Regions from separate parts of the Nitratidesulfovibrio sp. genome, predicted to be linked through region 2. Evidence: predicted binding sites of a transcription regulator. Region 2 holds the regulator's gene; each other region holds the start of a gene.
The links. The regulator sigma-54, encoded in region 2, starts transcription at its own class of promoters, with help from an activator protein. The targets are predictions, from matches to a motif close to CTGGCACGGNNNNTGCTT.
Positions count from the first base shown of each region.

Region 1: a site for sigma-54 is predicted at 4,903-4,920, ahead of ABWO17_RS14045 (VgrG-related protein). Genes of this name have one in related genera too.
Region 3: a site for sigma-54 is predicted at 3,246-3,263, ahead of ABWO17_RS06440 (DUF5320 domain-containing protein). Genes of this name have one in related genera too.
Region 4: a site for sigma-54 is predicted at 2,076-2,093, ahead of fliJ (flagellar export protein FliJ). Genes of this name have one in related genera too.

Region 1 is NZ_JBDXXH010000009.1:23,839-31,707, forward strand. It holds gene ABWO17_RS14030 (pesticin C-terminus-like muramidase) at 31-705, opposite strand; gene topA (type I DNA topoisomerase) at 1,206-3,482, opposite strand; gene ABWO17_RS14040 (M48 family metallopeptidase) at 3,667-4,656, shown strand; gene ABWO17_RS14045 (VgrG-related protein) at 4,969-6,282, shown strand; gene ABWO17_RS14050 (heavy metal translocating P-type ATPase) at 6,743-7,869, shown strand, end outside.
Region 2 is NZ_JBDXXH010000002.1:646,955-654,823, forward strand. It holds gene ABWO17_RS05835 (PTS sugar transporter subunit IIC) at 1-557, opposite strand, end outside; gene ABWO17_RS05840 (PTS sugar transporter subunit IIB) at 562-1,026, opposite strand; gene ABWO17_RS05845 (PTS sugar transporter subunit IIA) at 1,031-1,549, opposite strand; gene rapZ (RNase adapter RapZ) at 1,892-2,773, opposite strand; gene ABWO17_RS05855 (PTS sugar transporter subunit IIA) at 3,054-3,503, opposite strand; gene hpf (ribosome hibernation-promoting factor, HPF/YfiA family) at 3,513-4,067, opposite strand; gene rpoN (RNA polymerase factor sigma-54) at 4,189-5,622, opposite strand; gene lptB (LPS export ABC transporter ATP-binding protein) at 5,996-6,712, opposite strand; gene ABWO17_RS05875 (LptA/OstA family protein) at 6,718-7,455, opposite strand; gene lptC (LPS export ABC transporter periplasmic protein LptC) at 7,452-7,869, opposite strand, start outside.
Region 3 is NZ_JBDXXH010000003.1:114,506-122,374, reverse strand. It holds gene ABWO17_RS06460 (iron-sulfur cluster carrier protein MrpORP) at 1-436, opposite strand, end outside; gene ABWO17_RS06455 (NifB/NifX family molybdenum-iron cluster-binding protein) at 439-837, opposite strand; gene ABWO17_RS06450 (NifB/NifX family molybdenum-iron cluster-binding protein) at 842-1,273, opposite strand; gene ABWO17_RS06445 (sigma-54 interaction domain-containing protein) at 1,568-3,046, opposite strand; gene ABWO17_RS06440 (DUF5320 domain-containing protein) at 3,317-3,682, shown strand; gene ABWO17_RS06435 (nucleotide-binding protein) at 3,765-4,964, shown strand; gene ABWO17_RS06430 (ATP-binding protein) at 4,952-5,875, shown strand; gene ABWO17_RS06425 (hypothetical protein) at 6,283-6,546, shown strand; gene selB (selenocysteine-specific translation elongation factor) at 6,700-7,869, opposite strand, start outside.
Region 4 is NZ_JBDXXH010000001.1:228,270-236,138, forward strand. It holds gene ABWO17_RS00890 (tRNA pseudouridine synthase A) at 1-712, opposite strand, end outside; gene ABWO17_RS00895 (MotE family protein) at 716-1,603, opposite strand; gene fliJ (flagellar export protein FliJ) at 1,560-2,000, opposite strand; gene ABWO17_RS00905 (adenosylcobinamide-GDP ribazoletransferase) at 2,144-2,905, opposite strand; gene ABWO17_RS00910 (SAM hydrolase/SAM-dependent halogenase family protein) at 2,896-3,783, opposite strand; gene ABWO17_RS00915 (redox-sensing transcriptional repressor Rex) at 4,230-4,925, opposite strand; gene ABWO17_RS00920 (ATP synthase F0 subunit C) at 4,990-5,319, opposite strand; gene atpB (F0F1 ATP synthase subunit A) at 5,375-6,076, opposite strand; gene ABWO17_RS00930 (ATP synthase subunit I) at 6,081-6,515, opposite strand; gene ABWO17_RS00935 (AtpZ/AtpI family protein) at 6,487-6,762, opposite strand; gene ABWO17_RS00940 (pyridoxamine 5'-phosphate oxidase family protein) at 6,999-7,460, shown strand; gene ABWO17_RS00945 (cytochrome c family protein) at 7,646-7,869, shown strand, end outside.

The DNA of each region.
Region 1 (7,869 bases), on a different contig from region 2:
ATGTGATGTGCAGGAAGCTTGCGGGGTGCGTCATTGGCGCAGCCTGTCCAGGCCCTGTTGCATGAGGTCGGCCTCCGTGTTGCGGCGGGGGTGGTACTTGTAGTCCGGGTTGGAACTGAAGTTGCGCAATTCCTTGATGGCCCCTTTCCAGTCGCCCTTGGTGGAGTGCTCCCAGAATTTGGGAAATTTCTCCGTGCTGCCGTGCTGGTAGAGCACGGAGGTGATGGTGGCCTGCATTTCCTTGGGCAATTCTTCGAACTTGCGGACAGGTTTTCCCTGGGCGTCGGTGTTGTGCGGGGCGGTGTTGTACTGCTGTTGCGCCTTGTCGTTGAAATGGGTGAACATCTTCTCGTTGAGGTGGCTGGCCTGCTCGGGGGTGAGCCTAACAACCATGCCTTTTCCTTTAAGATTTTCCATTTCCTGTTTCGCCTGCGTGGCATTTTTGCCAAGCAGAGGACTAACAGCCTTGATTACGTCGTCACGCACACCGATTTCCTGCAATTTTTCCGCTCTCCATTGCCCCAGGTCGACCCCCGCCCCGATGGTAGCGCTGCTCTTGTCCATGGGCTTGCCGTCCTTCATGGGGATGTAGGCGTACAGGACATTGCCTTCCAGCTTGTGCAGCGTGTCCGCCGTGATCCGGTTGATGTCCTCCGGCTTGTCGGGGACGGCCAGAACGCCGTTGCCGCCTTTGCCGTCGGACACTCCGGGTTGCGCGCTAACGATCTTTCGAAGTTCGTTATTCGGCATACGTAGAGCCCCTCCCTGGTGTCAACGCGGCACGTCCGCTCCGGCCGGGTGTTCGGCTGGGTACGCCCGGCCAATCCGGGCGGCGGCACGCGCCAGTGCACCGGCAGGCTAGCGTACGGTTTTTCCGTGGCGCGGCCCGCAAGAGGGCGGGAAGGGGGTGGGAAGGCCGTCCGAGGGCGGCTCGGCCATGATGGACCAAGACGTGAGCTTGACGTGAGGCGACCCCCCCGTCTGCCGTGCCCGGCGCTTCCCATGGCTGGGCCGCTTCGCTCCGAATGTCTTCCCCGGCGTGGCAGGCAACGCAAAATCCCCCGCCACATGCCGTGGCGGGGGATTTTGCTGATGGAAAACTCAAAACGCTCCCCATAAAGGGGTCAAGGGGGCGCGGCCCCCTTGCGGGGTGCGGGGCAGCGCCCCGCTCCTCATGTCGTTTCTTCCCGGTTCTTGTCGGCGGGCTATTCCTCGCCGCCGCCGTCCTCGTCCAGATCGCGGGAATACTTGCAGGTCTTTTCCGGACAGGCGATGTGGCGGCCCCGGGCGCGGGTGTTCTTGATCACCAGCAGGGGCGAATTGCAGTCCGGGCACGGACCGGGCACGGGCCAGTCCCACAGGGCGTAGTCGCACTTGGGGTAGGCGCTGCACGAATAGAATATCTTGCCACGCTTGGAGCTTTTTTCCACCAGCACGCCCTCGCACCCTTCGCGCGGGCAGGGCACGCCGGTGGAGAAGGGTGCGGTATAGGTGCAGTCCGGGTACTTGGTGCAGGCGATGAACCGGCTGCCGGTACGGGCCTTCTTCAGCACCAGGTCGCCGCCGCATTGCGGACAGGTGCCCACCTTTTCCGGCTCTTCGCGCAGCTTCTGCTCGACCTGGATGTTGCCCTTTTCGTCGCGGGTGAAGTTCTTGGTGTTGCGGCAGGTCGGGTAGCCGGAGCAGGCCAGGAAGGTGCCTGCCTTGCCGAACTTGATGACCATGGGCTTGCCGCACACTTCGCAGTCTATGCCGCTGGGCAGGCCGCCCTTCACGGTATCCATGGCCTGGGAAGCGCGTTCCAGCACGGGGTTGAACCCGCCGGTGAAGTCTTCCAGCAGCTTCACCCAGTCCAGTTCGCCTTCGGCCACCTTGTCCAGCGATCCTTCCATCTGCGCGGTGAAGTCCACGTCCATCAGGGTGGTGAAGTGCCCGGCCAAAAGGTCGCACACCACGGCCCCGAGATCGGTGGGGGCAAAGTGCTTTTCCTCCAGCCGGGTGTAGTCGCGGTCGAGCAGGGTGGAGATGATGGCCGCGTAAGTGGACGGGCGGCCTATGCCGCGCTCTTCCAGTTCGCGCACCAGCGATGCTTCGGTGTAGCGGGCCGGGGGCTGGGTGAACTTCTGTTCCTTTTCCACGGAAAGGGCGGTCAGTTCCTCGCCCACGGAAAGCTTGGGCAGGTCGCCTTCGGCCACTTCCTCGCCTTCCTGCGCCTCCTTCTGGGGGGACGCGGCCAGAAAGCCGGGGAACAGCAGCCGTTCGCCCTTGGCCCGCCATTCGACGGGGCCGCAGGCAATGGTTACCGTGGTGTCGTGAAAGCGCGCCGCCGCCATCTGCGAGGCCACAAAGCGCTGCCACACCAGCCGGTACAGCTGGAACTGGTCCGGCGGCAGCAGGTGGCGCACCGAATCGGGCGTCACGCTTACGTCAACGGGCCGGATGGCTTCATGCGCGTCCTGCGCGCCGCCCTTGGTCTTGAACTGGCGGGGCTTGGCGGGCAGGTGATCGTCGCCCCAGGTGGCGGCGATGAATTCGCGCGCCGCGTCGCGCGCCTCGTCCGCAATGCGCACGGAGTCGGTACGCATGTAGGTGATCAGGGCCACGGTGCCCGCCTCGCCCAGTTCCACGCCTTCGTACAGGCGCTGGGCGATGTTCATGGTGCGCTTGGCCGAATACCCCAGCCGCTGGCTGGCCGACTGCTGGATGGTAGAGGTGATGAACGGGGGCTGCGGCTGGCGCTGGCGTTCCTTTTCGTCGATGCCGGTGATGACGAAGGGCTGGCCCTGCATGGCCGCTTCCACGGCGGCGGCGTCTTCGGCGCTGCCGATAGCGGGCTTCTTGCCGTGCAGCTTGTGCAGGTCGGCCCGGAAGGGGGGCGGGGTGGCCCCGGCCAGGCGCGCGCGGAACAGCCAGTATTCCTCGGGGTTGAAGGCACGGCGCTCGGTCTCGCGGTCCACGATCAGGCGCAGGGCCACGGACTGCACGCGCCCGGCGGAAATGCCGCGCTTCACCTTCTTCCACAGCAGGGGGGAAAGCTTGTAGCCCACCAGCCGGTCCAGCACGCGGCGGGCCTGCTGGGCGTCGAACAGGTTGCGGTTCAGTTCGCGCGGATTGTCCAGCGCTTCCTTTACCGCGCGGGCGGTGATTTCGTTGAACTGGATGCGCCGGATGTTCTGGTTCTTGTCGCGGATCAGTTCCGCCACGTGCCAGGCAATGGCCTCTCCCTCGCGGTCGGGGTCGGGCGCAAGGTAGACGTTGTCGGCCTTGGCGGCGGCTTCCTTGAGGGCGGAAACCACCTTCTGCTTGCCGTCTATGACCTGGTAGCGGGGGGCAAAGCCGTTGGCCTCGTCGACGCCCAGTTCGCTGGTGGGCAGGTCGCGCACGTGGCCCACGCTGGCATGCACGGCGTAGTTGCCGCCAAGGAATTTCTTGATGGTCTTCACCTTGGCGGGGGATTCGACGATGATCAGGTCCTTGCCCATGACTGTTCCTTTCCGGGAAAATACGCTATTGGGGGCGCGTTTCCGGCAGGGTGCCGGAAGCCCCGCCGGAAGAGGGCCGCGTTCGGCCCCGTCAGGTAGGGGAAAATACGGCAATCGACGATTCCGTCAAGCCGCGCGGGTTCGCCCCGTGGCGGCGGACGGCGGGTCCACGAGGTGGAACCACATGCAATCGTTCGTCAATGACAGGGATATGATCCGGTATGCGGAACGGGACATGAGCCGGGGTATGGGCCAAAGCCCGCATGGCCCCGCGCGCGGTTTCCTCCGCATGGCGGGTCTTGCGCTGTGCGTGCTGCTGCTGGGGCTCGCCGGGTGCGCCAAGGCCCCCTACACCGGGCGCAGCCAGCTGATCATGTATTCCGAGGCGGACGAGGCCAAGATGGGCCTTGCCGCCATGCAGCAGGTGCTGAAGAAGGAAAGGGAGGTCACCGGCACGGCGGAATCCGCCCGCGTGGAGCGGGTGGGCCGACGCATTGCCGCCGTGGCCGAACGCCCCCAGTACCGCTGGGAATTCCACACCATAGAGAAGGACGTGGTCAACGCCTTCTGCCTGCCCGGCGGCAAGGTGGCCGTGTACACCGGACTGCTGGACCTTGCCGACACCGACGCCGAACTGGCCGCCGTGGTGGGGCACGAGGTGGCCCATGCCCTTGCCCGGCACAGCAACGAGAAGATGAGCCGGGCGCGCATGGTGCAGGTGGGCCAGCTGGCCGCCATGGTGGGCGTGGCCGCTGCCAGCGGCTCGTCGCAGGCGGCGCAGGCCGTGGGCGACGGCTACGCCGGGGCCATGAACATGGCCGTCATGCTGCCCAACAGCCGCGAAATGGAGTACGAGGCCGACCACATCGGGCTGCTGCTCATGGCCAAGGCCGGGTACGACCCGCATGCGGCCATCGAATTCTGGCAGAAGATGCTCAAGCAGGCGGGCGGCAAGGGCAAGTCGGACTTCATGTCCACCCACCCCACGGAAGCCAAGCGCATCGACGCGCTACGGGCCATGCTGCCAGAGGCCATGCGCTACTACCGTCCGCGTGATGACGGGGCCTCTGGAAGTTCCGGCGGAAGTTCCGGCGGAACCGCCGGGGAGAATGCGGGCGGCAAGGCCCGTGGTGCCGGTACCGGCCCTGGTGGCGCCGCCCTCGCCGGAAAGTAGCCGGACGTCCGCCGTTGTCTGCAATGCCAAGGCCCCGTGCATCCGCGCGGGGCCTTTCGCGTGGGTGCGTGGCGGACGGGCCATGGTCGGGTGCTCGGCAGCTCGTCGATCCGGTGCGCGGCCTTGCTGTTCTTTCCGCTGCCCGTCGGCGCCTTGACGCAGGCACCGCCCCAGCCGCCCGCCTGCCGGTGTTCGACGTTCGTAGCGTCCCCGCAACCTGCCGTCATGCAAGGCAGTGTGTCCATGCTGGCATTCCCCTTGCTTTGCCCTTTGCGCCGCCACTCCGTTCCCCCGGCGGCAGGAGGATTGCGCATGGCCTACGGAAAGAACATCTCCATGGATGCCCTTCAGACATTGGTCGAAGGGCGGGCCACCGAAGGTACCCGGCGCGCCGGGGCCGCCCCCAGGGCAGGCCAGCGCGGTGCCGCCGATCCGCGTTTCGCCGCGCTGCTCGCCAAGGGCGCGGGGTCGGGCGCATCACCCTTGGGGGGAGTGCTTGCGGGCGGACTTGGCGGCGGGGCTGCGTCCTCGCCGCAACTGGCGGCCCTGCCCGGCCTGACGGCGGCGGGCGGCCAGACCGAAAATGCCCTGGCTGCCGATGACCGCGCCTCGCGCGCGGCCATGGACATCGTCAATTCCCGCGCGCTGGCCACCCTGGCCAAGGTCATGGAAGGCGGGACGGGCGGGCTTGATTCATTGCGCGGGGCCATGACCTCGCGCAATCTGATGGCCCTTTCCGGCAACCTGGACATGGCGGCCTCTGGCATGGGCGGCATGGGCGGCGTTGGCAGCGGCATGGGGGGCGGTGCGCCCGCGGTGACCGTTGCCGGCGGCCCGGGGCGCGGCGGCGCGCAGGCTGGCGCGGGCAAGGCCGCGCGGCGCGACCGTTCCGGCAGGACGGACAAGTCCGGACAGCGTGACGGTGCGGGCGCTTCGGCTGGTGACCTTGGGGGGCTGTCCGCGCAGTTCGAGTCGGGCGAGGACGGCATTGCCGCCATAGGCTACGACCGGCACGGCGGCACCTCGTACGGCAAGTACCAGATTTCGTCGCGGGCCGGGACCATGGACCGCTTTCTCGATTTTGCCCGCCAGGCCGCGCCGGATATCGCCTCGCGGCTCGAAGCAGCCGGGCCCGCCAATACCGGCGGCAAGACCGGCGAAATGCCGCGTGCATGGCGCGAAATAGCCGAAGAGCAACCGGCCCGGTTCGAGGCGTTGCAAGAACAGTTCATCCATGAAAGCCACTACGCGCCCGCGTTGCAGGCCGTAAGCCGTGCCGCCGGGTTGGACAAGGGGGCGCTGTCCCCCGCGTTGCGCGAGGTGCTGTGGAGCACCGCCGTGCAACACGGGCCAGCCGGGGCCACCCGCATCTTTGCCCGCGCGCTGGACAACATGGCCGAGCAGCAGTCTGCGCCGCAGGAAAGCGGGCAGGGCGCCGCCGCCGTGCAGGCGGGCACCGCCAGGGCGGGCCGCAACTTCGAAAAGCAGCTCATCCGCGAGGTGTACGCCGTGCGCTCCGGCCAGTTCGGGTCCTCGTCCGAACGGGTGCAGGCCGCGGTGCAGAACCGCCTGGACCGCGAGATGAAGCTGGCCCTGGCCATGACCGACGGCAAGAACCGCGCGTAGCGCGGCTGGCATCATCACAGCCCCGGCCAGATCCGGTCAGGTTCGGACAGGTCTGGACCCCGCCTGGCCGGGGCGGCTCCACCCGCCGCGCCCTCGCCCCCCAAGACGCAACGTTGCGCGCCAACAGCCGATTTCCGGTGATAGTCCGGGTGTCGGTCTTTTGGCGCGCCCGTCTGCGTCCGTACGCATCCGTTCGGGCCGTTTCCCCCCCCCCTCCTGCCGTGCAGCGGCGTTTCCGACCCGCCCGCAACAGAACCGGTCAGGATTCTTATGTTTCACTGCCTGTTCGTCACGGGGTGGGGTGACCCGGCGTGGTTTTTTCCTGCCTGGTCATTCCGGGCGATTGACACCGTGGCTTCTCCCACATACTGTGCACATATGAACACGTGTTCATATGTGCACACAGAATCAACGACCGGGTGGCGCGTGCGCCCCGACGTTTTTTTCACGGAGAACCGCCATGACCGCCTTTCGCATCGAGGAAATGGACTGCGCCAACGAGGTGAGCATCCTGCGGCGTGCACTGACTCCGCTGGTGGGCAGCCCCGACCGGCTGGAATTCGACGTGCTGTCCCGCCGCATGCGCGTGGACATGGACGGACTTGACCTGCGCCCCGACGACGTGGTGGCCGCCGTGGCCCGCACCGGCATGCGCGCCGCCCCCGAGGCGGCAGGCAGGCCCGGTGTGGTGCCGGGTTCGTTACCGTCGGCCAGTCACGCCTGCGCGGACGGATGTTGCCAGCCGCATCCGGCTGGCAACATCGGCCAGGCAGGGCATGACCATGGCGGTCATGGTCATGACGGCTGCTGCGGCTCTGCCCACACTCACGTCACTGCCTCCGACCCTGCGCATGTACACGCCCATGCCATTGCCCCCCGCCCCGCGCAGATTCCGGCCCTGGCCGGGTGCGCGTGCTGCGGCGGCGCGTGCGACGTGCCCTCCTCCGGCAACGCCCCTTCTGCCCTGCTGTCCCTGTTGCCGTCCGGTCTGACCGCGCTGTGGCAGCGCCAGTCCTCGCTGCTGCTGTGCGCGTTGAGCGGCGTGGCCCTTGCGGCGGGCATCGGCGTGGAGTGGGCACGCACCGGCTCGCTGCTGGCCGTGTTCGCGGAATCGGGCGTGCCCCATGCGGCCACCCTGGCCCTGTGGCTGGTGGCGGCGGTGGCGGGCGCCTGGCGGGTACTGCCGCGCGCGCTGCACTCGGTGCGCACCCTGCGCCCGGACATGAACCTGCTGATGGTCACGGCGGTCATCGGCGCGGCGGCCATCGGCCAGTTCTTCGAGGGGGCCTCGGTGGCGTTCCTGTTCGCTGTGGCCAACCAGCTGGAATCGTGGAGCGTGGACCGGGCACGCTCGGCCATTGCCGCCCTGCTGGATATTTCGCCCTCGCGGGCCTTGCTGCTGTCGCTGCCCGCTGGCCTGCCCGGTCCCCCCGTGGAGACAGCCGTGGAAAACGTGCCCGTGGGTTCGCGCATCCTGGTGCGCGCGGGCGACCGCGTGCCCCTGGATGGCACGGTGGCGGCGGGCAGTTCGGACATCGACCAGTCGCCCATCACCGGTGAATCCATGCCCGTGCCCAAGCGGGTGGG
Region 2 (7,869 bases):
AGGTGCCCGATATAGTTGGACATGAGTTCGATAGTTCCCACAAGCACAAGCAGGCACACGCAAAACAGGCCAAGGTTCAGCGCGAACAGCTCGCCCAGCGAACGCACCATGATGCGCCACAGGGGCGAATCGCCCTTGCCGGGGTGCTCGGCCACCCTGCCCCAGTGCAGAAGGTCGGTGTACTGCTGGTTGCGCCAGCGGCGGTGCAGGTATTCCACGTGCGCACCGGCAAGGGCGGCGGGCAGCGCGAGCAGCATGGGAATGGCAAGCTGACCGGCGGATTCAAGGCCGAAGTGCCCGGCCACGCTCAGGGCCAGCAGCAGCGAAATGATGGAGTTGGGGGGGATGTAGGTACCGGCGGGAAACAGGTCGAGCCAGAACAGCTCGAGAAAGATGGCGATGTGCATGGAAAGCCCCCACTCGCCGGTCATGACGGCCCACAAGAAGCCGATGGCGAGCGGGCGTTCCAGAAAGCCCAGATTCAGCGCGAAACGCAGCAGCGAAAAAACGGCAAAAAAAAAGCGATGGGCAGCGCCAGGGTGAGCACGGGCAGGAATTCCGTCATGACCACCCCTTTATCTGCACCGGGTCGTTGGGTACGCAGCGAAAATCCAGGGACACGGAGTGGCGGCTGAAGAAACGCAGGCAGGCCTCGTCGTCGTCGGAAACGGAAACATGGGCGCACAGCTGCTTTTTGCCGGGGGTGTAGTGCAGGTTGCCGACGTTCAGGGTGCCCATGCCCACTCCGGTATCGAAGGCGCGGCGGGCGTCTGCGCACGTGGCGAAGAGCACGAGCGTGTCGTGCCCGTCGTCGGTGCGCCCGGTACAGTACTGGGCCAGGGCGTCCACCCGGACGAAGTGCACCTCTACCCGACCGGGGATGGCCAGTGAAACGATCTGCTGTTGCAGGTCGTCGGCGGCCAGCGCGTCGTTGGCCACCAGAAGGCGTCGTGCCCCGGTGTAGGGCAGCCACGCCTCGATGATCTGGCCGTGCACCAGGCGGTTGTCGATGCGGAACCAGAGCATGGCCCTACCCGTTCTTGACCCGGCTGCGCAGCAGTTCGCCTGCCGCCACGATACCCTTGGTGCCGGCGTCACGCGCATCGCGCGAGAGAGCGGCCAGGTCGCCATCCCGCCCGGCGAACACCTTGAGCAGCATGGGCAGGTTGACGCCGGTCAGCACTTCCACGTTGCCCTTGCCCAGCAGGGCCAGGCTGAGGTTGGTGGGGGTGCCGCCGAACATGTCGGTAAGGATCATCACCCCGCGCCCGGTATCCAGACGCTTCACCGCCTCGTTCAGGCGTTTCACCGTCTCATCCACTTCCAGCGAGACGTCCACGCTGATGGAGGCGCAATCCTGCACCGGGCCAAGGATGAATTCGGCGGCGCGCAGCAGCGCCGCGCCGTAGTCGGCGTGGGTCACCAGAATCACGCCGATGCGCGGTTCTGCGGCGGCCTGCCCGTCTCCGGGTTGGCCGACCTTGCTCGGGCCGCCCTGGCCTTGGCCCTTGCGGGGCTGCCCTGCTTGATGCTGTTCGGTGGTGGACATGCTGTTGCGTTCAGGCCGTGCCTGATGTGGTTGGGGCAAGGTGAGGACGGCATGCCGTCCGGCGAAGCCCGTGGCAGCGCCCTGTCAACATGACGCGGGCCGGATACGGGCGGATATGGCTCCCACGGGCGACCATAGGCCATCACGGGCAGCCACGGCAGAACCGTCAGAATCGTCAGAATCGGGCGAACCCGCCACGAAAAACCGGTGGCGGTGCCACTTCGATGACCACACCGGCACCGGATACCAGGCAGACTGACCTTATGCGAACCGATGCGACCCTACTCGACCCGATGAGCCCCGCTGAGCCTGAACGCGGCTGATGCCCTCCGGTCCGGTCGGTCAGCCCAGTTCCATGTGGCGGTGCTCCATGGATACGGCATAATCAGATTTTTTCAAGGCACGAAGCAGGGCCTCTGCCACCGAGACAGAGCGGTGCCGCCCCCCGGTGCACCCGATGGCGATGGTCAGGCGGTATCGCCCTTCCGCCTCGTACTGGGGCAGCAGAAAGTGCAAAAAGTCCAGAAGTTTCGCCAGAAAGACATCGCCGTGGCCCGCTTCCAGCACGTATTTGGCCACCGGCTCGTCCAGGCCGGACAAGGGGCGCAAATCGGGCACGAAATAGGGGTTGGGCAGAAAGCGCAGGTCGAACACCAGGTCCGCGTCGGCGGGCACGCCGTACTTGAACCCGAAGGTGACGACGTTGATGCGCAGCGAGCGGATGCGTCCCTGGATGGAACTCCACTTCTTCTGGATGACCCGGCGCAGGTCGTGGATGGAATAGCTGGAGGTGTCCACCACGAAGTCGGCGGTTTCGCGCACCGGGGCAAGGCGCAGCCGCTCCTGATCAAGGGCCTGTTCCAGCCCCATGCCTTCGCTTTCCAGCGGGTGCGGGCGGCGGGTGGTGGCATAGCGCCGGTTTAGTACTGCGGGGTTGGCCTCTATGAACACCACGGCCGGGCGCACGCCCATGCCCTGCAAGCGTTCCAGGGTTTTTTCCAGATTGCGGACGAAGTTGCTTTCGCGCAGGTCCATGCCCAGCACCAACCCCTGATAGTGGGCCAGCGCCTCCCGGTTCAGGATGGTGACCATCTGCGGGGCAAGGGATGCGGGCAGGCCGTCCACCGTGAAGTAGCGCAGGTCTTCCAGCACGTTGAGTACCGTGCTCTTGCCCGCGCCGGACAACCCGGTGACGATGATGACGGGAAAGTTGGCGGTGACCACGGGGCTTCCCGCATCCGCAGCCTTGACGGGGGTGCCGGACGCGGCGCCGGAGGCTGTACCAGGTACGGCGACAGACGCCGCCGGAGCGGGGGGCGTATCGGACGGCGTGGCCTTTGTGGGCATGGCGGACTCCTCGGACGGCCCGTGCCGGGTGCCGTTTCAGGGGCGCGATGGGTGCGCGACAACTGCGAGTGGGAGGTGCGCGGTACGGTCAGGCAGTGGGGCGGTGGCCCCGCCCTGCTCCGTCGCTCCGGACCTGCCGCGCGTCAGGTGGTGCGCGTCACGTCGTACGCATGAGGGCCGTGAAGGCCTCGCCGTCCTGCGCGTCGATCATGGCGCGGCGGAACTGCGGATCCTTCAGCAGGCGGGAGATGTGGGCCAGGATGCGCAAATGCATGCCCGCCACCTGTTCCGGTGCCAGTACCAGGAAAAAGAGGTGACAGGGTTTCATGTCCAGCGCGTCGAAGTCGATGCCCGGCACGCTGCGCCCCACGGCCACCACGATGTCGTTGATGTTCACCAGCTTGCCGTGGGGTATGGCCACCCCGTCGCCGATGCCGGTGGTGCCCAGCGACTCGCGGTCCTGCAACACGCCCAGCGCAACGGCGGCATCCACTTCGGGATGCCGCCGCACCACGGCCTGCACGAGTTCCGCCAGCACCTCTTTCTTGGTGCTGGCGGAGAGCTCGGACAGGATCAGATCATCTTGAAGATACTCCGAAAGCCTCATGTATGGTGCCTAGACGACCGGATCGATAAGGCCGAAATCGCCGTTGCGACGCCGGTAGATGATGTTGACGCGTTCCACTTCGGCGTTCAGGAACACCAGGAACTCGTTGTCGCCCTGGTCAAGCTGCATGGCTGCCTCGTCCACGTGCATGGGCTTGGGGGCGAAGTGGTCGGTACCGGTGATGGTTCGCTCCTCGCCTTCGCCCACGGTGCCGAAGGTGAACACGTCAATGCCCTTGCCCAGCTTGCCCAACTTGTCGGACTGGACGGAACGGCGGCGGTCCTTCAGCTTTTCCATCTGCTTGCGCAGCTGGGATTCCAGCTTTTCCAGCACCAGGTCGATGGTGGCGTACATGTCTTCGGACTGTTCGACGGCGGAGAAGGTAAAGCCGTCGCCAGCCATCTGCACTTCCGCCTTGTGACGGAACTTGTCGACGGAAAGGTTCACCTGCATTTCCAGGGCGGATTTGCCGACGAACCGGCCAAGCTTTTCAAGACGACGGCGGGCGTACTTCTTCAGGTGGTCGGAGGGTTCGAAATTCTTGAAGGTGAAGGCGATGTTCATACGCTCCTCCTGTGGTGAGAGGGGGAAAGCGGCGCGCGGCACGCACGCTGGGTGCGGTTGCCGGGTGCGCCGCAGAAGACGGATGCCGCCACGCGCATGGTCTGGCGCGGGCCTCGGACCGTCAGAACAGCTCCTTCCGCTTGGAAGAGGAGGGAATGTCCATGGCAGTACGATACTTCGCAACGGTCCGGCGGGCAATATTGACTTTGAGCTGTTCCTTCAAAATTTCGCCGATGCGCTCGTCGCTCAGGGGGTCGTGCGGGTCTTCGCCGCTGATCAGCTTCTTGATCAGGGCCTTGACGCTTTCGGAACCCACCTGGCTGCCGTCGTCCAGATCCAGCGCGCTGTTGAAGAAAAACTTCAACTCCATGATGCCGTGCGGTGTGGCCACGTACTTGCTGGTGGTGATGCGGCTGACGGTGGATTCGTGCATGCCGATGTCGTCGGCGATATCCTTGAGGATGAGCGGTTTCAGGCGCGAAACCCCGTCCTCGAAAAAGCCGCGCTGATACTTCACGATGGATTCCACAACCTTGTACAGCGTGCGTTGGCGCTGGTACAGGCTCTTGATGAGCCACGAGGCAGAGCGCATCTTTTCCTGGAAATATTCGCGTTCGCCCGCGGATGCGGCCGCTGCGGCGGACCGCTCGTACATGGTGCTCAGTTGCAGGTGCGGCAGGCCGTCCTCGTTGAGCATGATGATGAAATCGTCGTCGTACTTGTAGACGTACACGTCGGGGCTGACGAACTGGGGGTCGCCGCCGCCGTAGCTGGCGCCGGGCATGGGGTCCAGGGTCTGGATGAGGTCCAGGTACTCCTTCAGGTCCTCCATGGTCAGGCGGAACTTGCGCAAGAGCGGCTTGTAGCGGCGCTTTTCCAGATCTTCCAGGTGGTCGCGCACCAGTTCCACAAGCACCCTGTCGCGCGTGTAGCCCAGCATCTCGATCTGCACCAGCAGGCATTCCTGCGCCGTGCGCGCGGACACTCCCACGGGGTCGAAGCGCTGCACGGCATGCAGCACGGGCTCCACCTCGGCTGGGGCCACGCCCGCCATTTCGGCGATGTCGTCCACCGTGGCATGCAGGTAGCCCGAGGAAGCGATGTTGCCGATGATCACCTCGCCGATGTCCTTCTGGCGCTCGGTAAGCGAGGACAGGCGCAACTGCCACATCAGGTGCCCTTCAAGCGAGGGCTTGGCGGCGTAGCGGGCCTCGAACGAGGTCATCTCCTCGGGCATTTCCGATTCGCGCACCGTGGACTGGCGGCTGGTGCTGGCAAAGTCGCCCAGGTAATCTTCCCAGTCGGCATCGCGTGCGATTTCGCGGTCGTAGGCAACGTCGGCAGCTGCGGTGGCGGCTTCGCGCGGGTCGGGCACCTCGACCTGGGGCGCCTCGTCCTGGGCTTCCTCCAGAAACGGGTTTTCCAGCATCTCCTGCTGCACCGTCTCGACAAGCTCCAGTCGCGAAAGCTGCAACAGCCGGATGGCCTGTTGCAGTTGCGGCGTCATCACCAGCTGCTGGGTGAGCTTGAGCTGTTGCCTGAGTTCCAATGCCATGCGTGGGCAACCCCTATGACCCTGCGTCGAGACCGTATGGCCCTGCGCCGGGATCCTGTAACCTTGCGTTGAGGCCGAACGAGATGACGACGCGACGAGGTGCGCGACGGCAAGCAAGAAACGGCCCACTGTGGAAATGTGTTCCCTTCCCCAAGAGGTTAGGGAAACCATGCCATAGAAGCAAGAAGTATGCAACCGCTGTCGCCAACACGTCGCAAACCATCGGCGGCCCCTTGCGCCCCCTGTCCGCAATCGCCTGTCGAAGGCGCTGCCTCCAACGGACACGGCGCCCCCGCAAATGCGGAAGGCGCCGTGAACATGGAAGGGGTGGCCCCTTGCGCATTTGCCTGGCAGGACGTGAAACCGGCAGTCGTTACAGCGAAAAGCCTTCGCCCAGATACACATCCCGCGCGCGCGGATTGTCCACGATATGAGCTGGGGTGCCTTCCAGTATCACCTCGCCCTGGTGCACCAGATAGGCCCTGTCGCAAATGTGCAGGGTTTCCCGCACGTTGTGGTCGGAAATGAGCACCCCGATGCCCCGGTTGCGCAGGCCGGTGATGAGCTGCTGGATGTCGTCCACGGCCAGCGGGTCGATGCCCGCGAACGGTTCGTCCAGCAGGATGAACTTGGGCTCGCGGATCATGGACCGGGCGATCTCCAGCCGTCGTCGTTCGCCGCCGGAAAGATGCAGGGCCACGGAATCGGCCAGGTGGGTGATGCCGAAGTCCTCCAGCAGCATGTCGCTGCGTTCCTTCTGCTGCGCCCTGGAAAGCCCGGTGTGTTCGAGAATCATCTGAAGGTTCTGGCGCACGGTGAGCCGACGGAAGATGGAGCTTTCCTGCGGCAGGTAGCTCAGTCCCACCCGTGCCCGTTCGTGCAGGGGCCAGTCGGCGATGTCGCGGCCATCAAGCTCGACCCGTCCCGATGTCGGCTTGATGATGCCGATGAGCATGTAGAACGTGGTGGTCTTGCCCGCGCCGTTGGGGCCAAGCAGCCCCACGGTCTCGCCCTGGGTCACCGTCAGCGATACGCCGCGCACCACCTCGCGCTGGCCGAACTGTTTGTGCAGGTCCTCGCCGCGCAGCATCGAGCTCACTGGGCAGCCCCCTTGGAGGTGGCATCGCCCGTGGAGGCGTCCCTGGTGTCGTTGACGTCCTTGGGGTCCTTGGAAGCGGGCTTGGCGTCCTTGCCGTTATCCCTGGATTCGCCAAGGGGGTTCACGTCGCCGGACGAGGTGAACACCGCCTGCACCCGCTTGGTGGAGGTGCCGCGCACTTCGCTGCGGTTCTCGCGGGTGTAGAAGGTGATGATGTCGCCCTTGATGCTGTTCTCGCCCTCGTGCAGCACGGGGTTGCCTTCCATGACCAGCACGGCGTTGTCCACGGTGTAGGTGGCCTTCTCGCATTCGCCGGTACGGGTATCGCGCTTCATGCGCACGTTGCGCTCGGCCACCATGCGGTCGATCTCGCCCGCGTCCATCCCACCTGGGCCACCCGCCCCCGTCCCGCCAGAAGCGCCCGAAGTGCCCGAAGTGCCAGACGCTTCCGCACCCTGCCCTGCCCCTGCCTTGCCGGACTTGGCCGCCTTCTTGCGAAGGTGCAGGGTAATCTTTTCGGCCCACATCTCGAAGTCGGGCCGCTGGACGTACACATCACCCTCGAAGACCACTACCTGGCCCTTGGCGTCGTACTGCATGCGGTCGGACTTGACGGCGGTGGGCACGTCACGACGCACCTCGGTGGCCGATTTGGCGTCAGCCGCCACGGCGGGGGCCGAAAAGGTCAACAGCAGCGCCACGCACAGCGCGGAGCGGATGCCGGTATGTCTCATTGCCTGTTCTCCTGCTTGGTTGGCTTGGATGCGCCCGCGTCCCGCCGCGCGGCCTTGGGGGCCGCTGACTTCTTGTCCGGTGACGTTTGGTCGGATGACTTCTTGTCCGGCGACTTCTTGCCCGACGACTTCTTGTCCGGCACCTTCTGCGCGGTCTTCTTTTGCGCGGCGGCCTTTTTCTGCGGGGGAGTGGGGGCGGCTGCCTTGCGGGCGTCCTGCGCCTGTCCGGTCCTGACCGAAGTCGCCCTGGTGGTCGCGGCCTTGTCCGTAGCGGGCTCGCCGTTCACGCCGCCCGAACGAGGAACAAGCAGCATGGACACGCCGTCGCTGCCGCGCAGCACGTCGCTGGCCATGTCCCATTCCAGCCTAGTGGCGTTGCCCGAAAGGCTCTGCCCCTCTATGCGGGCGCCTTCG
Region 3 (7,869 bases), on a different contig from region 2:
ACATCACCCGCAGGTTCGGCCCCGCGCTCACCGGGGCCATCCAGCCTTCGCCCGCCACGGGCCTGGCCCGGCCAAGCCCCAGCATGCGCGGCACGCTGGGACCGTGCACGTCCACATCCAGCAGGCCCACCTTGCGCCCGGTGCGGGCAAGCCCCACGGCAAGGTTCACGGCCACGGTGCTCTTGCCCACGCCCCCCTTGCCGCTCAGCACCACCAGCTTGGCACCTACCCGCCCGGCCATGCGTACCGGGGTTTCGGTACCGTCGCCCAGCCCGGTGGCATCATGCCCGGCATGCCCGTCCCGACCACCATGGTCGCCGTGCCCGCCGCAGCCCGATCCGGTGCAGCCGCCGGTGGCCTCGACGTGTTGTTCGCCGCCGCAACCGGCCCCGCCGCAGCCGCAACGCTGCTCCTGTTCGTGGGTGTCCGTATCCATGGTTACCAGTGCCCTTCCCGGTCCGGCTCCGCCGCCGGGGCCAGGTTGCCGTCCGCCATGGCCCGCAGGGCCTGGCGCGCGGTGGCGTGCGTTGAAAGATAGATGGCGATGCCGCCCCGGCGCAGTGCGGTGAAGGCCTTGGGTCCCACATGACCGGTAATCACGGCCTGTGCCCCGGCATCGGCAGCGGCCTGCGCGGCCTGAATGCCCGCGCCCTGGGCCAGGGACATGTTGGAGGCCGCATCCAGCCTGCGCACCACCCCGGTGACCGTATCGCACAGCAGATAGCCCTGCGCGCGCCCGAAGCGCGGGTCCAGACGGGCATCGAGAAGGGCGTCGCCCCCCGCCGCGCCGGGCGGAGTGCCCGGTGCTGCGTCCTGCACGGTGATGAGAACCTGCATGCTGTCATTCTCCTGCGTTGCGACGCCGCCGCCGAAAGCAGACCGCGTCCGTTGTGTTGCACGTACCGCCGCGCCGTGGCCCGTTACCCCAGCCCGGAAGCGGGCGGCATCCGGGCATGGCAAGTGCGTCCGGCCTGCCCCGGACAAGGGCGGACAGCACGTCCGCCTCGCTGCCCGATAGCCACGGCAGGACGGCGATCCCGGCCATCTCCACGGCGCTCTGCCAGCAGGGGCGGATGCCCCCGCACACCAGCAGGGAAACCCCATGGCGCGACAGAACGTTGATGAGCGGCGCGGGTCCGCCATCCGGCACGGGGAGGACGGTCCGTTCCGCCGGAACGCCGCCGGTCATGCGCACGCAGCGCAGTTCGGCGGCCGTTTCCAGCAGCGTGGCAAGGCGATCCTCGAAGCAGGCAAGGCAGACATGGGCATTCATGGTGTCCCCACGGCGCGGCGGTCGTGCCCCCATCAAGCATGCATGATGCCATTCAAGAATATGCTGCAATCACAGCGTTTTGCCAGAAAGGGGCATCTCGGAACCTTCGCAACCAACCCACGCCATAGGCGCAAAACACGCCCGCAACGAAAAAACGGGCGCATTACACGCCCGTTGCCCTTCTGCGGCGGCAGGACAGCATTCCGCCATCCGCCCCGTCACGGCATATCACCACATGGTGCCGCAGCAGGGTCCGGGCATTTCCCCGGCCCGGCTCCTTCCGCCGCCTGCTGCTCAGTCCGCCCCGCCGCCCTTCAGGATGCGCCGCAGGGTATCCTTGGAAATGTCCAACTCGCGACAGGCAGCCATGACCCGCCCGCCATGCCGCCGCAGGGCCTCGCGCGCCGCGTTCAGTTTGGCGGCGGCCATGGTGCGCGGACTGCTTGTCACGGCCTGGGCGGGTGTGGGTCGGGCAGGCACGGTCTGGGCGGACGTGGTCCATCCCGGCCCCGCCGCAACCGCCGCCACCAGCCCCGCAGGGTCCGCAGTCCCCGCAGGGCCCGCAGTCCCCGCAGTCCCGCCCGGCTGCCCTACAGGCTGGCAAACGGGCGGGGTCTGCGCCCCCAGCAGGTATTCCGGCAAGTGTTCCAGTTGGATGAACCCGCGCGGGCACAGGATGAACGCATACTCGACGATGTTCTCCATCTCGCGCACGTTGCCGGGAAAGGGGTAGCGCAGCAGCAGGTGCAGCACGTCCTCGGACACGCCCTCGATCTCCTTGCCGCTCAGCAGGTTGCGCTGCGCCACGAAGTGATCGAGCAGCAGGGGGATGTCTTCCGGCCGTTCGCGCAGGGCGGGCAGGCGCACCATGACCACGTTGAGCCGGTAGAACAGGTCGCTGCGGAATCCCCCCTCGCCCGCCATGCGTTCCAGGTCGCGGTTGGTGGCGGCGATGACCCGCGCAGGCGCAGCCTGGGGGCGTACCCCGCCCAGCGGCTCGTACACCTTCTCCTGCAGCACCCGCAGCAGTTTCACCTGCAATGGCAGGGGCATGTCGCCTATTTCGTCCAGAAAGATGGTGCCGTCGTCCGCCAGGGCAAAGCGCCCCGGCTTGTCGCGCCGCGCGTCGGTGAACGCCCCGGCCTTGTAGCCAAACAGTTCCGATTCCAGCAGGTGTTCCGGCAGCGCCCCGCAGTTCACCCCCACGAAGGGCCTGCCCCGCCGGGGGCTGAGGTTGTGGATGGCGCGCGCGAACAGTTCCTTGCCGGTGCCCGATTCGCCCAGCACCAGCACAGGCGCGTCGCTGGCCGCCACCTGCGGCAGGATGCCCAGCAGGCGGATCATGGCCGCGCTGCGGGTGACGATGTCCTCCACCGTGTGCTGGCCGTCCAGTTGCTTGCGCATCAGGTGCAGCGCGGAAAGGTCGCGAAAGGTCTCCACCCCGCCAATCAGCCTGCCGCGCCGGTCACGCAGGGGCGCGCCGCTGATGCTCACGGGCACCTTGCGGCCATCCGGACGCAGGATGAACACCGAGCGGTTGCCCAGTTGCGTATCCTGTTCGATGCAGGCCCGCAGCACGCAGGCCCCGTCGCAGATGCTGGAATGGAACACGTCGCGGCAGCGCCTGCCCAGGGCCTCGTGCGGGGGCACCCCGGTGATCTCCGCCGCAGCCCGGTTGAACGAGGTGATGCGCCAGTCGAGGTCCACGGTGAACACGCCGTCGGCCACGCTTTCCATGATGGTCTCGCAGGATATGTCACGCGGCAGGGCCATGGTCCGCTCCTTTTCCCGACTGGGTGGCGTCTTGGCGGCGTCTGGGGGGGGCTGGGGGGGCATCTGGTGGGGCAACGCCGGAATGGCGGCGCGCAAGGTAAGCAAGCACTCGCATATCATGTGGGCGCGTTTTGCGCCTGCTTTTTCTCCGCACGATTCCGGGCCCTCCTAATTACCCGGCATCATTGGCGGGCACGGGCTGGAACGGTTCGTGCTCACAGGCTGGTGTGGCCGCGTGGCCACTGTTTCACCTGCAACCAGGAGGCGCATATGCCAGGCATGAACGGAACAGGCCCCATGGGGCACGGCCCCGGAACCGGACGCGGCATGGGCCGCTGCGGGGCGACACGGGCGCAGCGCGGGCAGGCAGGCCCGCCCATGGCCGACGGCGACAAGGCGGAAGATTCCGCCCTGGCCGAGCTTGCCGCAAACCTCGGCAACGTGCTCGACACGGCGCGGGACGCCATCGACGCCCTGCGCCTGGGTAACGGTCCCGGCTACGGTCCCGGCTACGGCAGGGGCTTCGGCAGGGGCGCCGGTCAGGGTAGGGGGCTGGGTAGAGGGCAAGGCCGGCGTGCCGGATCCGGTGGCGGGCGCGGCCCGGCCAATCCGCCAGCCACCGGCAACGACCAGTGACCGCCCCCTGCAATCGGACAGGCCGCCCGGGAAACGCCGTCCCCGGCGGCCTGCATGTACTCGTCACGGCGACGGAGGCCGCATGAAACTGGCCATTGCCAGCGGCAAGGGGGGCACGGGCAAGACCACCGTGGCCGTGAACCTTGCCGCGCTGCTTGCCGCGCGGGGCCACCACGTGGCGCTTGCCGACTGCGACGTGGAGGAGCCCAACGCGCACCTGTTCCTGCCCGTGGAATGGAAAACGCGCGAACAATGCACCCTGCCCGTGCCCAGGGTGAACGAAACCCTGTGCCTTGGCGGGGCATGCCGCCGCTGCGTGGATGCCTGCCGCTTCAAGGCGCTGGCGTTCATGGGTGATGCGGTTCTGGACTTTCCGGACCTGTGCCATGGCTGCGGCCTGTGCGCGCTGGTCTGCCCCACGGGCGCCATGACCTCCACCACGCGCCTGGTGGGCGAGGTGCGCGGCGGCATCGCCAGCATCCGGCCAGCCATGGGCAACGGCGCCGACACGGTGAAAAGGGACACCGCGCACCCCGGCGCAGTGCCTGTCCTGCGCTTTCGCGACGGGGTGCTGCGCATCGGCGAGGCCATGGCCACCCCGCTGATCAAGGCGGTGAAGGACGTGCCGCCCCCGGTCGTGCCACCCTCCGGGGCACCAGTCGGGGCACCAGGCGGGCCTGCCGCACGGGACGGGGCCGCGCAGGCGCCGTGCGTCTTCGTCATCCGCGACTGCCCGCCGGGCGTCGCCTGCGCCGCCATCAACGCCGTGCACGACGCCGATCTGCTCCTGCTGGTGGCCGAGCCATCGCCCTTCGGGCTGCACGACCTGCGTCTGGCCGTGAACCTTGCGCGACATCTGCGCCTGCCCCATGCCGTTGTGCTGAACCGGGCCGGAATGGGGAGTGCGATGGACTTGCCCGGCGCCCCACCGGCGGCGGGCGACCCCGTGCGGGACCCCGTCAGGGATTGGACCGCGCGCGAAGGCGTACCCCTGCTGGGCGTCATCCCCTTCAGCCGCGCCGCCGCGGAATGCGGGGCCACGGGCAGCCTGATGCACGACGCCGCCCCGGAGGTCCACGCGGCCTATGCCGGGCTGGCGGATGCGCTGGAGGCCATGGCCAGGGGGGCGGACGAACCGCGCCGACCATGGGACGGCATGGGGCTTGCCGCAGTGGCCAGTCCGGTAGAGACAGGCAGTCCGGTCAAGATGGCCGATCCGACAGGAAAGGCCGATGCGGCCGGAGACATCACGAGCGAGAAGGAGCGGACATGCGGCAGATAGTGGTCATCAGCGGCAAGGGAGGCACGGGCAAGACCAGCGTCACGGCGGCGTTGGCGGCCGTGGCCCACGCGGATGCCGCCCCGGCGATGGTCGCGCGGAAAGACGGGCCGCACCCGCCCGCGCTGGTGCTGGCCGACTGCGACGTGGATGCATCGGACCTGCACCTGCTGCTGGCCCCCGTGGTGCGCGAGCGGCACGATTTTCACAGCGGCGTGCTGGCCCGCATCAACGCCGACCTCTGCATCCGCTGCGGCACCTGCACCGCTGCCTGCCACTATGGCGCCCTGGATGCGCCGCCACGGGTGACGCGCGAGATGTGCGAAGGCTGCGGCGCCTGTGCCCATGTCTGCCCCGAAGGGGCCGTGGCGCTGGACGAGCGGCACTGCGGCGAATGGTACGTTTCCGACACCCGCTTCGGCCCCATGGTGCATGCGGCACTCGGCATCGGCGAGGAAAATTCCGGCAAGCTGGTCAGCACGGTGCGCACCCGCGCCCGCGAAATCGCCGAATCGCTGGGCGCGGACACCGTGCTCATCGACGGTTCGCCGGGGGTGGGCTGTCCGGTCATCGCCTCGCTGGCCGGGGCGGATACGGCCCTGCTGGTGACGGAACCCACGGTATCGGCCCTGCACGACCTGGAACGGGTGCACGCCCTGACCCTCCATTTCGGCGTGCGCGCAGCCGTACTGCTGAACAAGGCGGACATCCACACCGGCATGGCCCGCCACATCGAAACATTCTGCGCCGACCACGCGCTGCCGCTGCTCGGCAGCCTGCCCCATTCGCCGGTATTCATGGCCGCGCAGTTCGCCGGACTTTCCGTGCCGGAATTCGCGCCCCATGCCGAAGGCGCCCTGTTCCGCGCGGTGTGGAGCAGGCTGCACGCCCTTGCGGACGCCCCCGGCGATTGACCGCGTTCGCCCGCCCGGCCAGGCCAGCCGGGCGGGCAGAACCCGGCAGCAAACCGCCGGACCGCGCACCCGGCTGCGCCGCGCACACCACCATCGTGCGAAATGGCACACCTCGATACCTTGCCCGCGACCGGCAGTGGCGACACCCGTCGTGCGCCGGTCACGGGGCGGTCGTGCCATCTTGCCGAATCCCCTCGACATGACATGAAAAGCGACGGCGCATGCATCTGGCGGCAGGTTTTTTCTTTCCCCGCGCCGTAGTTGCGATTGACAGAAAATGCGCGGCGGCGCTATATAACTGTCTACAATTTTCTAAAGATATTCGCGACCTGCGCACAGGAAGAATGACCCAGCACGTCATCGCCGGGGGGGCCTGCCAGCGGGAACCGGGCACAGCGAGGTCCGTGATGCATGACCATGTCGAACATCTGCTGAAACGGCACCAGGACGCCATGGAACGCCACGAGCGCACCATGCGCGAAGCCGAACGCAAACGCCGCATCGAGGAAGAGCGTCTGGAGCAGGCCTACACGGCCTTGCGCCAGCGTCTTGCTGCCCAGCCCGACCCCGACGCCGGGGATGTGGTGCTGCCGCCACCGCCCGGCATGGCCGGTCCCTCGCAGGGCACCCTTGGTGGCCTGCTGGGCAGCCTGCGCGCGCTGCTGTTCTGAGTTTTCGCCATCAAAGTGGCAAAACGCCGCCACCGGAATCAACCGGTGGCGGCGTTTTTTCATACCGCACAGAAGGCTGCCACCCGCATGCCCGTCATGCTGCAAAGCGGTGCAGACCGTGTTTTTCAAACATGCACCAGAAGCGGGTGGGGGCTACCGCCCCCGCAACTGCCGCTTGTCCCCCACGCGCATGGTCACGCGCTCCTTGTCGAAGTATTCCAGCAGCGGAATCACGTACTTGCGCGAAAGGCCGCCCGAAAGTTCCTTGAAGCCCGCCGGGTCCAGGTCGTCGTGGGTGTCGAACCACGCGGCCACGCGGGCCTTCAGGTCCGCCACCACCGGGCCGGGAAAGTACAGCCCGTCCTTCACCTTCACCAGTTCCCCGGCGTCCTGCAACAGCTTGAACACCGCCGCCGCTTCCTTGAATTCCAGCCCCAGCGGTTCCAGCACATCCTTCACGTTGGGCGGACTGCTGCCCCCTTCCGCGTAGGCGGTGCGGATTTTGGCGCGCAACCCCTCCTGGTCCGACGCCAGCGATACCTTGTGCCCCGGCAGGCGCAGCACGTCGCCCTCGGCCACCAGTTCACCCGCCTTCAGCAGCCGCTCGATGATGAAGTGCACCAGCTTGGGGTGCAGCCCCCGGCCCCACCCGGCGGACAGCGCCCCGCGCGCCATGCCCGGCTTCAGCGGTTCGCGGGCGTGGTATTCCGCCGCACGGGTCAGGCAGCCCGCCGCAAGACGGCGCACCGTTTCCGCATCCACGTAGGCGCGCTCGTCCCGGTCGAAGCAGAACACCTGCCCCTTGGCGCCCAAGGCTTGCAGGGCCTTGTCCAGCCGCTTGGATTCCAGGTTGGTCAGCACCGAAAGCTGGGCAAACCGCGCCCCGGCGGAACCGGCCAGCCGCAGCAGGGACTGGGTGGCCGTTTCCTGCGTGGCGGCGTCGCCCGTGTCATGCGCACCGGGCACATCGGGCAGCCCCTCCAGCAGGGCCAGCCTGTCGGCAAATTCGGCGTCCTTGCGGCGCAGGTCCAGCCCCAGCGGATGCAGCACCGCGCCCCCGGCCACCGTGCGCAACGGCGAGAACGAACGCACCACGCAGCGGTCGCCCGCCACGCCCACCATGGGCTCGGTAAAGCGTACCTCGCACAGGGCGGTTTCTCCGGGGGCCAGCTTGTCCCGGTCGGGGAAGTACAGCCGCGCCAGCACCTCGCGCGCGCCGTGGTGAAAGTGCACCTCGGTGCGGTTCTTCAGCGGCGTGGGCGCGGACGACAGGCAGGTCAGCCGGGTCATCCAGCGCAGGGACGGAAACAGCGTGCCGGGGTG
Region 4 (7,869 bases), on a different contig from region 2:
CCATCTGCTTGAGAAAGCCGTCGGCCTCGAAGTCCCAGGCGATGACGCGCGGGCCCTCGGGCAGGCCGTTCGTTGCTTCGCCAGCGCCTGCCGTGGGTAACGATTGCGGCAATGGCTCTGACAGCGGGTGGGGCAGCGCAGGGGGGGCAGGCCAGGGCTCGCCCTCGTGGCGGCGGGCCACCCTGGTCACGGTGCGCACGGTGGTGACGATGTCGGTACCGGTATTCTGGAAGCTGGCGAAGTCGTGCGTGCCGTGCAGGAGCGCGGCGGCGGCGTCCATGGCTTCAAGGTCCAGCGGGCCCGTGGCCCATGCGAAAGGGGCCAGCCGGGGCGGCACCCAGCGCCGTTCGGTCCACAGCCGGTAGGTGTAGGTCTTGCCGCGCGCATCGAACCGGGCGTGAAAGTCGTCAGCCACGCGGACCACGGCGGACACGGCAATGTCGTCGGGCAGCCCGGCGTTGAAGGCGCGCAGCCAGTCCAGGTCCGCCCGGTGGTCGGGCACGTCCATGTGGGCCAGTTGGGCTTCCGCGTGCACGCCGGAATCGGTGCGGCCCGCGCCATGCAGGCGCACCGGCGCACCCACGATGCGTTCGGCGATGCGTTCCAGTTCGCCCTGCACGGTGCGCGGCCCAGGGCGGTCGGTGCGGGCCTGGATCTGCCACCCGGCCAGCCGGGTGCCCACATAGGACACGACAAGCGCGAGACGGGCCATGCGCTATTCTAGGGGCAGTTGCATGCGGGTGAGCGCCTCGGAAAGCTTGGCGGCCTTTTCCGCCTGCACGAAGGTCAGGATTTCGCCCGCCTGCCTGCCGCGCATGCCTGCCAGAATCCTGACGGCGATCTTCTCGTCCAGGGTTTCCAGCACGGCCGCCGCCTGCTTGGCCTTCATGTTGGTGTACACGTCCACCAGATGGCGCAGCTTTTCGTCCTTCATGCCCTGCGCGTCCTTGAGCATGGTCTTGATGCGCGCTTCCAGATCCTGCATCTGGGCAAGCTTGGCGTCCACCTGCTGTTCCAGGCTCTTCAGTTCCTGCTCGCGGCGGCTCAGGTCGTCCTGCTTGCGGTTCAACGCATCCAGCGCGGCCTGGTTGGCCTGGGCACCCGTCTGTGCTGCGGCGGCGGGGGGGGCAGTGCCCGCGCCCACGGACGACGAACCCGGCAGACCGGCGGCAGCGGGCAGGGCGGAAGACGGGGCGGCCGGGGCGGTGGGCGCGGCACCCGGCTGGGCGGGAGCGGGGGCGGACTGCGCCTCTGCGGCCCAGGCCGTGCCGTCGCGGTTCATGCGGCCACGCGCGTCGTTGACGCCTGCCACTGGGGCGGGGGCAGCGGCAGCGGTCAGGCCCACGGCGCGGGCGATATCGGCCGACAGGGGCTGGGACTCGCCAGCGAGCCCGGATTTTGCGGACTGCCCGGTGCGCGTGGCATCGTCCGCGTCGTTGCGGGCCGCGACCACGGCGGACGGAGCCGCAGCGGTGGCGAAGGGCCACGGCTGTTCCAGCGCAAACGCCACCAGCAGCGCCACCTTGATGGCGGCGGCGGTGAGCAGCCAGCGGCAGAGCCTAGAAAGACGGAGGCTCGAAGCGAAGCGTTGCGGTTTCGTCATAGGTACGCTGTTCGCGGAGGAGTTCGTCGTGCGCATGGCGGGCCGCCTGTTTGTCCTTCAGCTTTTCCAGCAGTTTGCGTTCCTGCGATTTTTTCACCAGTTCGCTGCGGGCCTGTTCCATCATCTGGGCCAGCATGCGCAGGCGCAGTTCGGCGTGGGTCAGGTCTTCGCGCAGGCCGCGCAGGAAGTTGCGTTGCAGCCAGAGTTCGTCACGCGAGAGGCGCGCGTCTTCGTACAGTTTCCGTTCCGCTTCGGCAATGGCCGCGCGTACCGCCTCCACCTGGCGCTGCTGCGCCTCGTGGGCGGTCTTGGCGCGGGCAAAGGCCAGTTTGGCCTGCTCCTCCAACTGTTCCCGGTAGTCGAGAACCTGTTGCAGGCGAAAGCGGAACGGGGGCATGCGTGGTCCTTTCGCGGTCGTGGCCAGGTGCGCCGGCGTCGGAATGTCGTCGTGCGGGGCCTGGTCCACCAGGGGTAGCAAATACCGGGCCGGGCGCACCGTGGTGATGCCACGGCGTGCGGCGTGCGCAAAGGGGGCGGCTGTTACGCGAGTATGGTGCCCAGCAGCGCGGACAGCTCGCCCAGAATGATGCAGGCCCCCAGAAAGTCGCCGTTCAGGCCGCCCTCTCGCCGGGCCAGCGCGGCCAGCCAGGCCACGGCGCAGGCGCAGGGCAGGGCGGCGGCCAGCACGGCGGGCGGCCCGGCAAGGGCCACGCCAGTGGCGGCGGCCACCCCGGCACAGAACAGTACCGTCATGTGCGTGGCCCCGGCGGAGGTCAGGCGGCCCAGGGTGGAGCGGGTACCGGGGGGCACGCAGGCCGCCAGCACCACGCAGGCGGCGCGACCCAGCACGGGGGCCCATACCAGCGCCCCGCCCCGGCCCATGGTGATGACCTCGTGGGCCAGCACCATCTGCCCCAGCACCCCGAAAACGATGCCCAGCACCCCGAAGGCCCCGATGCGGCTGTCCTTCAGGATGTCCCAGAACCGGTCGCCGGTGGCGGAACTGCCCCAGGCGTCCATGAGGTCGGCCCAGCCGTCCCAGTGCAGGCCGCGCGTGGCCCACAGCAGCAGGGCCGCGTAGCCCAGGGCCTGCACCCAGGGATGCCCGCCGAGCAGGCCCAGCAGGAACGGCCCGGCGCACACCAGCCCGGCCAGCAGCCCCACCAGCGGGTAATGGGCCACCCCGGCGGCCATCTCGGCATTGGTGGCGGCGCGGGCCGGGGCAAGCCGGGTCAGGAAGCCCGCGGACAGGGCAAAGGCACGCCACTGGGCGGCCAGCAGGTGGGCCAATTTCACCGGCAATCCTCCAGCAGCACTTCCGCGCCCGGTCGCAGCCAGTGACGTTCGGCGGCGGAGGTCTTGTCCGCGGCCAGTTCAAGGTAGCCCTGGCTGCCCGCGACCAGCCCGGTGCGCCCGGCGGGAATGTCGGCATAGCTGGCGGCGCGGGCGATGTCGATAAGGGTGCCGTCGGGCAGGTGCAGGCGGCAGGCGGCCAGCCAGTCCCATTCGCGCAGCGAGAGGTTCAGCACCACGTTGCCGAAGCGGTCCACGTGCAGCACGGCGGCGTGCACCCCGTCGGACTCGCGCCGGGGTACGGCCCACGAGGGGCGGGCGAGGTCGGTGGGCAGCACCGGATCGCCGAAGGCGGCAAGGGATTCGCCGCCCGCCAGGCGCGCGGCCAGCGGGGCCAGCACGTCGCGTCCGTGAAAGGTGGCGCTTTGCGGGTCGGGCAGGCGGGCCGGGTCCAGCTTGCGCAACACCGCGTCGGGGCGTGCTTCCGCCGCCAGGTGCAGCAGGCCGTTGTCCGGGGCCAGCATCACCTGTCCGCTGGTTTCCATGGAGACGAGGCCGCGCGGCGTGCCCACGCCGGGGTCCACCACGCAGATGAAGATGGACCCGGTGGGAAAGTGCGGATGGCTGGCCGCCAGGAAGAAGGCGGCGGTTTCCACCCGGTGGGGGGGCACCCCGTGCGAAATGTCGATGACCGGCACGGCGGGGGCCAGCCGGTGCAGCACGCCCTTCAGTTGCCCCACGTACGGGTCGTCCAGCCCGAAATCCGTCAGCAGGCCGAAGCAGCGGGCATGGGCGCGGGGCTTGCCGGACGTGGAGGCGGGTGCGGACGACGTGGACGCAGCGGCTGGTGGGCAGGCTGATGCGGACGGGCGATGGGGGGTGTCCATGGGCGCTCCGTGGTTGTGAGGGAGGCGGGACGGCTCGCGCGCGGTGGGGTGCCAGGCGGGACCGTCTGAACCCGCATGAATCTACCAGAACCGGACGGAACCGGACGGAACCGGACGGAGCCGGGGGCTGTTCAGGATGCTGCCCGGCGCGCCTCAGGGGCGGCATGGTTGTATCCTAGCGCGGGCGCGGAACGACCACAAGATGGGGGAGCGAGGATGCCGGGGGCCCTGCGGGCCTCGGCATTCGGTTCGTCACGCGCCGCAACGGCCTGGCCGTGAGCTGTCCGGGGCCACAATCATGGAACCCGCCAGACGGCGGCGACAGCTACACAACTACGGAACCCGCCTGGTGGCGGTGACAGCAGCACAACTACGGAACCCGCCAGACGGCGGGTTCCATGGCGCAGCGGTGAACGGCTGCGGAGCGTGAGCGGCGTGCCTGCGGATCAGCGGTTGGCGCGGTCGAAGGTGATGTTGAACGACAGCGCGTAGAGGTGGTGGAAAAAGTCCACGTACTCCACGAACACGTCGTCCGGCACCGTGATGCGCGCGGGCGCGAAGTTGAGAATGCCCTTGATGCCCGCGTCCACCAGGTGGTTGGCGGCGCGCTGGGCGCGTTCCGGCGGCGTGGTGATGATGCCGATCTCCACGTCCAGGTCGGCCACCTTTTCCTTCAGCCGCTTGGTGCACACCACCTCAAGGCCGGACACTTCCTCGCCGATCTTGAAGGGGTCGCAGTCGAAGGCACCCACGATGTGGAAGCCGCGCAGCTTGAATTCCTTGTGGTTCAGCAGCGCACGGCCAAGGTTGCCCACCCCGACAAGCACGGTGCGCCATTCGCGGTTAACCCCGAGAACGCTGGTGATGGATTCGATAAGGCTCTTGACGTAGTACCCAACGCCACGCACGCCGAACTCGCCGAAGTAGGCAAGGTCCTTGCGGATTTGCGAGGCGTTGACATTGCACGCCTTGGCCAGCGGTTCGGAGGATATGACGTCGGTCCCTTCGCGCAGCAGGTTTTCCAGCACCTGCACGTAGACGGCAAGGCGCTGGATGGTTGCGCGGGGAATGTGTTCGCTCTTGGGGGTTTGCATGGCTTGATTGGTCTCTCGTTTGGCGGATGTCGTACGGCGAGCCGCCATAATGCTGAAAAAGGAGGCCGTTTGCAACGGCCTCCTTCCGTACGTTCGAAGCGAGGCTCGCGAACTAGCCCACGAAGGGGTTGGCGACGAGCAGGATCAGGTTCACCACGAGGGCGTAGATGGCGAGGGATTCGATGAAGGCCAGGCCGAGGATCAGGGTAACCATGATCTTGCCGCCCGCTTCGGGGTTGCGCGCGGTGCCTTCGCAGGCAGCCTTGAGGCCCATGCCCTGGCCGAGGCCGCAACCGGCGGCGGCAATGGCCATGCCGATGGCGGCGGCGAGGCAGGTCAGGCCAAGCGCGCCGGCGTCCATCTTGCCATCAGCGGCGAAGGCAAGGGCGGCAAAGGACATCAGGGCCACGGTGTTCAGGGCGATCATCAGAAACTTGCGCATGACAAACTCCTCATTGCGTATGGTTGTTTTGGTCGGTTGACCATTCCCTTCGAGATTAATGGGCGTGTTCGAACGCGCCCTTCAGGTAGATCATCGTCAGCATGAAGAAGATGAAGGACTGAAGGACCTTGCCCAGCAGGAACAGGAAGTAGACCGGAATGGTGCCAACGATGGGAGCCATCAGGAAGAACAGCACCATGACGATTTCTTCACCGCGGATGTTCCCGAACAGACGCAGCGTCAGCGAAAGCGGGCGCGCGGTGTGCGAGATGAGTTCCAGCGGCAGCATCAGCGGCGTGAGCCACCACATTGGACCCATGAAATGCTTGATGTAGCCCGGCCCCCAGCGCTTGATGCCCTGGTAGTTGTAGTACAGGAACACGAAGACGGCCATGGCCGCGTTGGTGTTCACGTTGGCCGTGGGCGCATCGCAGCCGGGGATGAGCCCCAGCAGGTTCTGGAAGAGGATGAACAGGAAGATGCCGCCCAGCAGCGGGAACACCTTGCGTCCATCCTCACCGATGTTGGTGACCACGAAGTCTTCAAGACCCCCGATGACCACCTCGAAAACGTTCTGCATGCCACCGGGCACCAGTTTCAGCCCGCCACGGACCAGAAGGCCCAGGCTGAACAGGACGGCCATGGCACACCACGTGTAGAAGACATGCTTGAACTCGACGGTCGCTCCACCGATGGTGACTTGATCCACATGCAACAGCGTGGACCAGAGTACCGGATGCGGCAATCCACCAGCCATTCCCTTACGCCTCCTTCACTTTTTGTCCTGCGCCCCTGGCTATTCCCCACGCGGCGATACTGAGAACGCACGTGGACAGCCCCGCCAGCAGCGCGGCGACAGAGACCTTTAGCCAAACGATCAGGCCGAAGAGGACCAGACCGGTAAGCAGCAGCCGACCGTAGAATCTGAACATGAGCCCGGCCGCCATGGCGCGCGTGTACGGCATGAAAACAATGCCCTGCACGAACTTGGCCAAGGCGTAGAAATTGAAGGTCGATAGCGCGGCCCCCACGCCGAACCACAACCCCCAGTCCCAGAGAGGCGCGCACGCAACCCCGGCAAGCAAGGATGCCCCCGAAACCAGAATCTGGCAGCGCAGCAGAAGGCGGATTTCCGACGCGCGGAACCCCTTGTGCCACAGCCATTCATCAATCTTTCGGGCCAAATCTTTCAGCATCTTCCTTGTCCTGGGCCTTGAGGAGCCTCCGCGAGTCAAGCCAGACGTTCTTGAACCCGGCGACGATGCCGAGAATCAGGAACACCCCGGTGAGCCACGGCTTTGTTCCCAACCAACGATCAAGGTACCAGCCCATCCCAAGGCCGACCACCGTGGACGACACCATGTGCAGTCCGATGACACCGGCGGTGGAAATGGCGTCGAGGTATTTCTTGTCGTTGATTTTGAACCAATCTTTAGGGAACATACGCACCGTCCCGGAGCTGTCGCGCCCGTGTTGAAGCGAGCGGTTGCCTGGGGCACTTCGTGCAAACGTTCACAAGTCGGGTCGTGTCTACCACAGCCGCCGGTGGGCGTCAACGCGGCGGGGCGGAGTTCGTGAAAAAATTCCCCACCGAAGTGCCGGACATGTTTGCTGATTGCCTGAACAATTCAACTGCGTGCGGCGGCCCGTTCCGGGCTGGCGCCCATACCGGAGGTACCATGCGGCACAAGGACAGGGAAGTGACCGACGCGGCGGAGATATGGGCGGCAGTGGTCGCCAGCCCGTGGATGACCGTGGCGCTGTGCGACGGCGCGGAACCCTATGCGGTGCCGTTGTCGTTCGGGGTGGCGGACGGGGCCATCTATTTCCATTCCTCGCGCAGGGGCCACAAGGTGGAGCTTTTGCGGCGCGGCGGAACGGCCTGTTGCTCGTTCGTGCCCTATGCCGAGGTGGTCAGGCCGGAGGACGGCGCAGGCTGCAAGTATTCCATGCGCTTCATGAGCGTGCTGGCCTGGGGGCGGGCCGAAGAACTGCACGACCCCGCCGACGTGGCCGTGGCGGTGCGCGCCTTGCTGGCCGCCGTGCAGGCCCCGGATGCGCCGATCAACGAAGAGGCGGTGGGCCGCACGGCCTTTTTCCGGCTGGTGCCGGACAGGATGACCGCCTCGCGCCATGCCTAGCCCTGCACGGAACCAGGGCGCGGCACCGCAGGCCCCGTCAGGGGCCTGCGGCATGAAGAAGCGCGGAAACATTCATGAAGGCTGGACTGTTCGATTGTAACGCGGTACCAATGCGCCACGGCGCATCACGTTGCGTCGTGCCTGCCACCGCGTCAAACCGCCGGACCTGCCATTGGGGGGATGCCATGCGCCTGACCGTGCCTGTCGTTGTGTGCCGCCGCCGGAATTCCACCCTGCCTTCCGCCCCAATGACCTTGCGGATTTCAGTCCGGCCCCTGGGCCTGCGCACGACCCTCGCGGCGGTTCTGTTGGCCGCGCTGCTGGCGTTGCCCCTTGCCGGTCCGCTGGCCGCAACCGCCCGGGCCGCCGAGGCGCGCAGCTACGTGGGCACCGACGCCTGCGCGCCCTG